Regions from separate parts of the Faecalibacterium sp. Marseille-P9312 genome, predicted to be linked through region 1. Evidence: predicted binding sites of a transcription regulator. Region 1 holds the regulator's gene; the other holds the start of a gene.
What was found. The regulator Rex, encoded in region 1, represses fermentation and respiration genes when NADH is low (regulators of the CRP and FNR family bind a similar motif). The targets are predictions, from matches to a motif close to ATTGTTAANNNNTTAACAAT.
Positions count from the first base shown of each region.

Region 2: coaD (pantetheine-phosphate adenylyltransferase) is a predicted target of Rex. The motif match lies at 1,624-1,643, and genes of this name have one in related genera.

Region 1 covers NZ_CABVEW010000002.1:60,568-63,978, reverse strand. Annotated here, with positions in the region: gene F3G95_RS01785 (DNA translocase FtsK) at 1-493, opposite strand, end outside; gene F3G95_RS01780 (ATP-dependent Clp protease proteolytic subunit) at 626-1,312, opposite strand; gene F3G95_RS01775 (redox-sensing transcriptional repressor Rex) at 1,576-2,217, shown strand; gene F3G95_RS01770 (thymidine kinase) at 2,296-2,898, shown strand; gene F3G95_RS01765 (ABC transporter substrate-binding protein) at 3,378-3,411, shown strand, end outside.
Region 2 covers NZ_CABVEW010000009.1:96,923-100,333, forward strand. Annotated here, with positions in the region: gene F3G95_RS08660 (butyryl-CoA:acetate CoA-transferase) at 1-1,302, opposite strand, end outside; gene coaD (pantetheine-phosphate adenylyltransferase) at 1,819-2,322, shown strand; gene F3G95_RS08670 (acetyl-CoA C-acetyltransferase) at 2,411-3,411, shown strand, end outside.

The DNA.
Region 1 (3,411 bases):
TGGCGCAGGCCGCCAGCGCCGCCATGACCAGATTGGCGGCGGGTCTGCCGCAGAGCAGCAGGAGCGTCCCGCCCAGCACAGCGCCCAGCGCACCGCCCGAGAGCCATGCGCTCATACCATTATGATAACAGGCGGCAGTCATCTGCGCGGCGGTCTGGTCGGTGGGGATGTCAGAAAAGACGATGACCGTGCCGCTGGCGAAGATGAGCCCCAGCGTAAGCTTGGCGATATGGGGCAGCAGGTCTTCGCCCCGGGTGTAGAGGATGGCCAGATAACACAGCGCCGCGCCCAGCACGAAGCTTCCGCAGCCGAACACGCCGAACAGGACATCGTGCATCGTGCGCCAGGCCGAGCTGCCCGGCACGAAAGCCAGCGCCATGAGCACCAGCCCCGCAAACAGGGTGATGAGCCCCGCGGGCATCCGGTCCTGTGTCCGGTTCTTGCGGCGCGAGGCTGTGCTGCGCCCGGAGGTCTTGCGTTTTCTCTTTGCCATGTTTCCTAAAACCCGTTCCTTATTTTATATCATGAAGCAGGGCGCGCTCAGGGCGGCTCTGTCGGTGACGATGGAAGAATTTCGATACGACTCGATTCTTTCATTGTACCACGGGAAAAGTCAAATGGCAATTTATTTCCCCTCGATTTCTCGGTAGAGCCATGCCAGCGCATCCGACAGCCCGCCCAGCTCGTCGATGAGCTTTTCCCGCACGGCTTTTCGGCCATCCAGCACGGTGCCGACGTCCATGACCAGCTCGCCCGTGCGCATCATCAGCTCAGTATAGCGCTTCTCCGAGATGCCGCTGTGGGACGCCACAAAGCCGGTGATGCGCTCCTGCATCTGCTCGAACCAGCGCATGGTCTGCGGCACGCCCAGGATCATGCCGGAATGGCGGACGGGGTGGACCGTCATGGTGGCAGTAGGCACGATGAAGCTCCGCTGGGCGCTGACGGCCAGCGGGATGCCGATGGAGTGGCCCCCGCCCAGCACCACCGCCGCACTGGGCTTGGAGATGCTGGCGATGAGCTCCGCCAGCGCAAGCCCCGCCTCCACATCCCCGCCCACCGTATTGAGCAGGACCAGCAGGCCCTCAATGGCGGGGTCTTCCTGCACGGCCACCAGCTGGGGGATGACGTGCTCATACTTGGTGGTCTTCTGGCCCTGGGGCGCTTCCACATGGCCCTCCACCTGGCCGATGACCGTCAGGCAGTGGATGGCGTGAGCTCCCCGGGTGCGGTAAACGCTGCCCATATCCTCGATCTGCTCTTTTTCCAGCCGCTGCTGCTCCACGGGGATGTTCTTCTCTTCCTGTGACATTCTGCGCATCCTCCTTTTTGCTTCATTTCAGCTTGTCCGGCATTCCTGCCGGTTATACTTCGGTAAAGATTTCTTTTCTTTCTCAAAAAAATGTGCCAAATGGTTTGACATTCTCTCTTCGCGCTGTATACTTTATACTAGAGATAAGATTGTCAAATATGTATCATTATTGTACAAGAAAGTACAAATCTTTTGCCGGAGCACCCTGCCGCTGCGCACTTCTCCCCGGCAATGCTGCGGATAAAAAGAAAGGAGACCCCCCTATGAACACTCCCGGCAAAGCTTCTCTGCCCGTCATCAAGCGCCTGCCCAAATACTATCGCTACCTGCGCACCCTGAAGAACGACGGCATCACCAGCATCTCGTCCCGTGAGCTGGCCGCCCAGATGGGTACCACTGCCTCTCAGGTGCGGCAGGACTTCAACTGCATCGGCGACGTGAATGGCCGTCAGGGCATCGGCTACTCGGTGGAGAACCTGCTGAGCATCCTTGAGCATCTGCTCTTTGGCAACGGCGACCTCCTGCCCACCATCCTCATCGGCTGCGGCCGTCTGGGCAAGGCTGTGAGCCGCTTCATCACCACCGACACCAACGGCTACAAGCTCATCGCCGCCTTCGACAACGCCCCCGACGAGGTGGGCAAAGAGATCAACGGCATCCAGATCTTACACATTGATGAGCTGGAAGCTTTCTGCGCCGAGCACCACCCCGAGGTGGCTGTGCTCTGTCTGCCCCGCAGCGGCGCAGAGGAGATCAGCGGCCGTCTGGTGGCTCTGGGCATCCAGGGCTTCTGGAACTTCTCCCACTACGATCTGTCTGTCTCCTACCCCGACGTGGTGGTGGAGAATGTCCACCTCGGCGACAGCCTGATGAGCCTGGGCTACCGGCTGCGCAATCAGGACTGAGCAGATACGATCGATAATACAGGCCCTCTCCGTCAGGCTTTGGCTGAGAGAGTCCTTTCATGAGGAGACTTTTTCGATATGGCAAAGCTTTATTTCCGTTACGGCGCAATGAACAGCGGCAAGAGCACCGCGCTGATGCAGGTGGCTCACAACTACGAGGAGCAGGGGATGCGGGTGCTCATCCTCAAGCCGAAGGTGGACACCAAGGGCAGCGGCGACCTCGTGAGCCGTCTGGGCGTCCGCCGCCCTGCCGACCTGCTGGTGCCGCCGGACATGGACCTGGTGGAGGCCGTCCGGGCCGCCAGCAGCGAGGGCCGGCCTCTGGCCTGTGTGCTCTGTGACGAGAGCCAGTTCCTCACCGCAGAGCAGGCCGAGCAGCTGTTTATGGTGACGGTAGAGCTGAACATCCCCGTCATCTGCTACGGCCTGCGCTCCGACTTCTCCCTCAAGGGCTTCCCCGGCTCCACCCGGCTTCTGGAGCTGGCTCACACCATCGAGGAGATGAAGACCATCTGCACCTGCGGCCGCAAGGCCACCTGCAACTGCCGCAAGGTCAACGGCCGCTTCGTCTTTGAGGGCGAACAGGTAGCCATCGACCTTGAGAACGACGTCCAGTACGTCAGCATGTGTCCCCAGTGCTATTTCCGGGAGCGCAGCGCTTTCTACGCTGCCCGTCGGTGACTCTTTTCCCTGATTTTATGCCGTCCGCACGCCGGACGGCATTTTTGTATCTTTTCTGCATCCGTGATATATCAGTCGCGGCCCGATTCGCGCGTTTTTTGCGCTATTGATATATCAGCTCGGGGCCGGAACTTTCTGTTATCGTCGCTTTTGATGTATACAACGCTCTTTCAACAAATTTTGCCTCGGCTACAAAATTCTTGCAATTCAGGCCAATCTTCTCCTGTTGCATCCCAGTTTTCTATGCAAATCGTTGAAGTATACAAGTTGCACAGTTTTTCGGTCCAAGTTTATTCATTATGGCAATGACGTCAAAAGCGGGCAAAAAATAAGCGCAATATTTGTACGTTTTCTGCCGCTATCACTACAATTTGCATCTTTCTTTTTTTTCTTGCCTTTGGTATTATATTTGTATACAACGGATGCTTTGCAGAGGCGTCCGTGCAAGAAGATGTTTTCTACATAGGAGGAGAACGAAAATGAGCAAGGCAATTTCTCGTCGTGACTTTCTGA
Region 2 (3,411 bases), on a different contig from region 1:
TTTGATAAGCTCCTCGCGGAAGTCGGGGTGTGCCACATTGATGAGGGCTTCGGCCTTCTCCCAGGTGGTCAGACCCTTGAGGTTGACGCAGCCGTATTCGGTGCAGAGGTAATGCAGATTGGCACGGGTATCGGTGATGATGCTGCCGTTTTCCAGCGTGGGACGGATGCGGCTCTCGAGCTGACCGGTCTTCTTATTAAAGAAGGTAGAGGACAGGCAGATGAAGCTCTTGCCACCCTTGGAAAGGTATGCGCCCAGCACGAAGTCCAGCTGGCCGCCTGCACCGGAAATGTGCTTGACGCCGGCGCTCTCCGCATTCACCTGGCCGAACAGGTCGATGTCCACCGCATTGTTGATGGAGATGAAGTTGTCCAGTGCGGAGATGCTGCGGATGTCGTTGGTATAATCGACGGGAGCAGACATACACTCGGGGTTGTTGTTGAGGTAGTCGTACATCTTCTGAGTGCCGGCACCGAAGGCGTAGACCTGACGGCCCTTGTCCAGCTGCTTGTGTGCGCCGGTGATCTTGCCGGCCTTGGCGATGTCCACGAAAGCGTCAACATACATCTCGGTGTGGACGCCCAGGTCCTTCAGATCGCTCTGGGCGATGAGGCTGCCGATGGCGTTGGGCATACCGCCGATGCCCAGCTGCAGGCAGGCACCGTTGGGGATCTGCGGCACGACGAGGTTTGCGACCTTCAAATCGACCTCGGAAGCGGGGCCGGCAGCGGCCATCTGGCCGATGGGCGGATTGTCGCCCTCCACGATGCCGGTGACCTGGGAGATATGGACGCAGTTCTCCATACCGCCGAGGCAGCGGGGCATATTGGTGTTGACCTCCACGATAATCTTCCTGGCCTTCTCACAGACGGCACCCAGATGGGAAGCGCTGGGGCCGAAGTTGAAGTAGCCGTGCTCGTCCATCGGAGTCACCTGGAAGACGGCGATGTCCAGCGGGTCGGGACTCTCGCGGTAGTAGCGGGGCAGCTCCGAATAGCGGATGGGGGAGTAGAACGAGAAGCCCTGTGCGATGGCTTTGCGCTCGATGCCGCCCATGTGCCAGCTGTTCCAGGTCATGTGGGCAGCGGGGTCGTCGATCTGGAAGATCTCAGGCACCCACATCAGGATGCCGCCGCGGAAATTGACGTTCTCCAGTTCGGGCAGGCGCTTGGCAAGGGCGGCGTCCACAGCCACGGGGGTGTTGACGCACCAGCCGTAATCCACCCAGTCGCCGCTCTTGACCAGAGAAGCAGCCTGCTCGGCAGTCATCTTTTTCTGGGCATACATTTCCATGAAATCCATTATAAACCATCCTCTCCTTTAAGAACATAAAAGAATTGTAAATTTATTATTCACAATTCTACGGGACAAAATCTTAGCCGGAAATTTACCGTTTCTTTCCAGTCCGGACACTGTCTTATCACACCCCGGCGGTATCCTTGGGGTCGGCAGGACAGGAGCCTCCAGCAGCGGCACACCTGCACAGCTTAGTTATAACATTAACAAACATTATAATCAAGCCCTCTTCCGCGAAAAAATGCTTTGCAGGACAATTTGACTAAATTTCTTAGGTATTTGTGGCGATTGTTTGGTATAGCAAAAACAATTTTTTTCGAAAAAGTACTTGATAAAATTTTGACGATATGGTTTACTAAGGGTGTACCAAGATGATGCGCCCCAGTGCAACGTTGATTGACTAAAAATTAACGATATTGCGATGGCGATGCGGCCTGGTACTTGAAGCAGGAACTGAAAAGTGCTATCATGGCAACACCAAATGCGCTTTTCCAAAGCGCGCAAATAAAGGAGACCATATCGATGGCAACAGCAGTTTACCCCGGGTCCTTCGACCCGGTCACGAGAGGACATCTCGACATCATCAAGCGAGCTGCAAAGATAAACGACCAGCTCATTGTGGCAGTGCTCATCAACAGCGCAAAGAACCCTCTGTTCACCGTAGAAGAACGGGTGGCGCTGCTGCGGGAGTGCTGCAAGGACATCCCGAATGTGACGGTGGAGAGCTTCGACGGCCTGACCGTGGAGTTCGCCAAGAAGCGCCACGCTTCGGTGATGGTGCGGGGTCTGCGGGCGGTGACGGATTTCGAAAACGAGATACAGCTCGCCCAGACGAACCACGCACTGATGCCCGGCATCGAGACGATGTTCCTTGCCACCAGCATCAAGTGGAGCTACCTTTCCTCCACCATCGTCAAGGAGGCTGCCCGCTACGGCAGCAACATCTCCAAGTTCGTGACGCCCAACGTAGAGAATGCCATCCACGCCAAAGTGGAGCAGCTCCGGGCGGAAGGAAAGACGATCTGATACCTTTTATAATGCAGAAAGGCCCTCGGGCTTTTTGATAAATAGTTTTACGAAACCCCGAAACAGATAAATTCAGGAGGCTATTAACATGAAGAAAATTGTTATCGCATCTGCTTGCCGTACCGCTATTGGTAAGTTTGGCGGCACCCTGGCAAACGTCCCTGCTGCAGAGCTGGGCTCCATCGTTATCAAGGAGGCCCTGAACCGTGCTAACGTGAAACCCGAGCAGGTCGATCATGTTTACATGGGCTGCGTCATCCAGGCTGGTCTGGGCCAGAACGTCGCTCGTCAGGCTTCCCTGAAGGCTGGCCTGCCCGTCGAGACTCCTGCTGTCACCGTCAACGTGGTCTGCGGCTCCGGTCTGAACTGCGTCAACATGGCTGCTCAGATGATCGAGGCCGGCGATGCTGACATCGTGGTCGCAGGCGGCATGGAGAACATGGATATGGCTCCCTTCGCAATGATGAAGGGCCGCTACGGCTACCGCATGGGCGCTCCCATGGGCAAGAGCGAGATCGTGGATACCATGGTCAACGATGCTCTGTGGGATGCCTGCGGCTTCAACAAGCACATGGGCATGACCGCTGAGAACGTCTGCACCAACGAGACCTATCAGAAGAAGTACGGCTACAGCCCCATCACCCGCGAGATGCTGGATGATTTCGCTTACCACAGCCAGCTGAAGGCTGATAAGGCCATCAAGGACGGTGCTTTCAAGGATGAGATCGTTCCTGTTGTCATCAAGGGCAAGAAGGGCGATACCGTGTTCGATACCGATGAAGGCCCCCGTCTGAGCGCTCCCGAAGTGCTGGCAAAGCTGAAGCCCGCCTTCACCAAGGACGGCATCGTCACCGCTGCAAACTCCTCCGCTATCAACGATGGCGCAGCTGCTCTGGTCATCATGAGCGAAGAGAAGGCCAAGGAGCTGGGCGTGAAGCCTCTGGCTACCTGGGTCGCAGGTGCTCTGGCAGGCGTCGAGCCTGAGGTCATGGGTCTTGGCCCCATCGCTGCTACCAAGAAGGTCATGGCTAAGACCGGCCTGACCGTTGCTGATATGGACCTGGTCGAGGCCAACGAGGCATTCGCAGC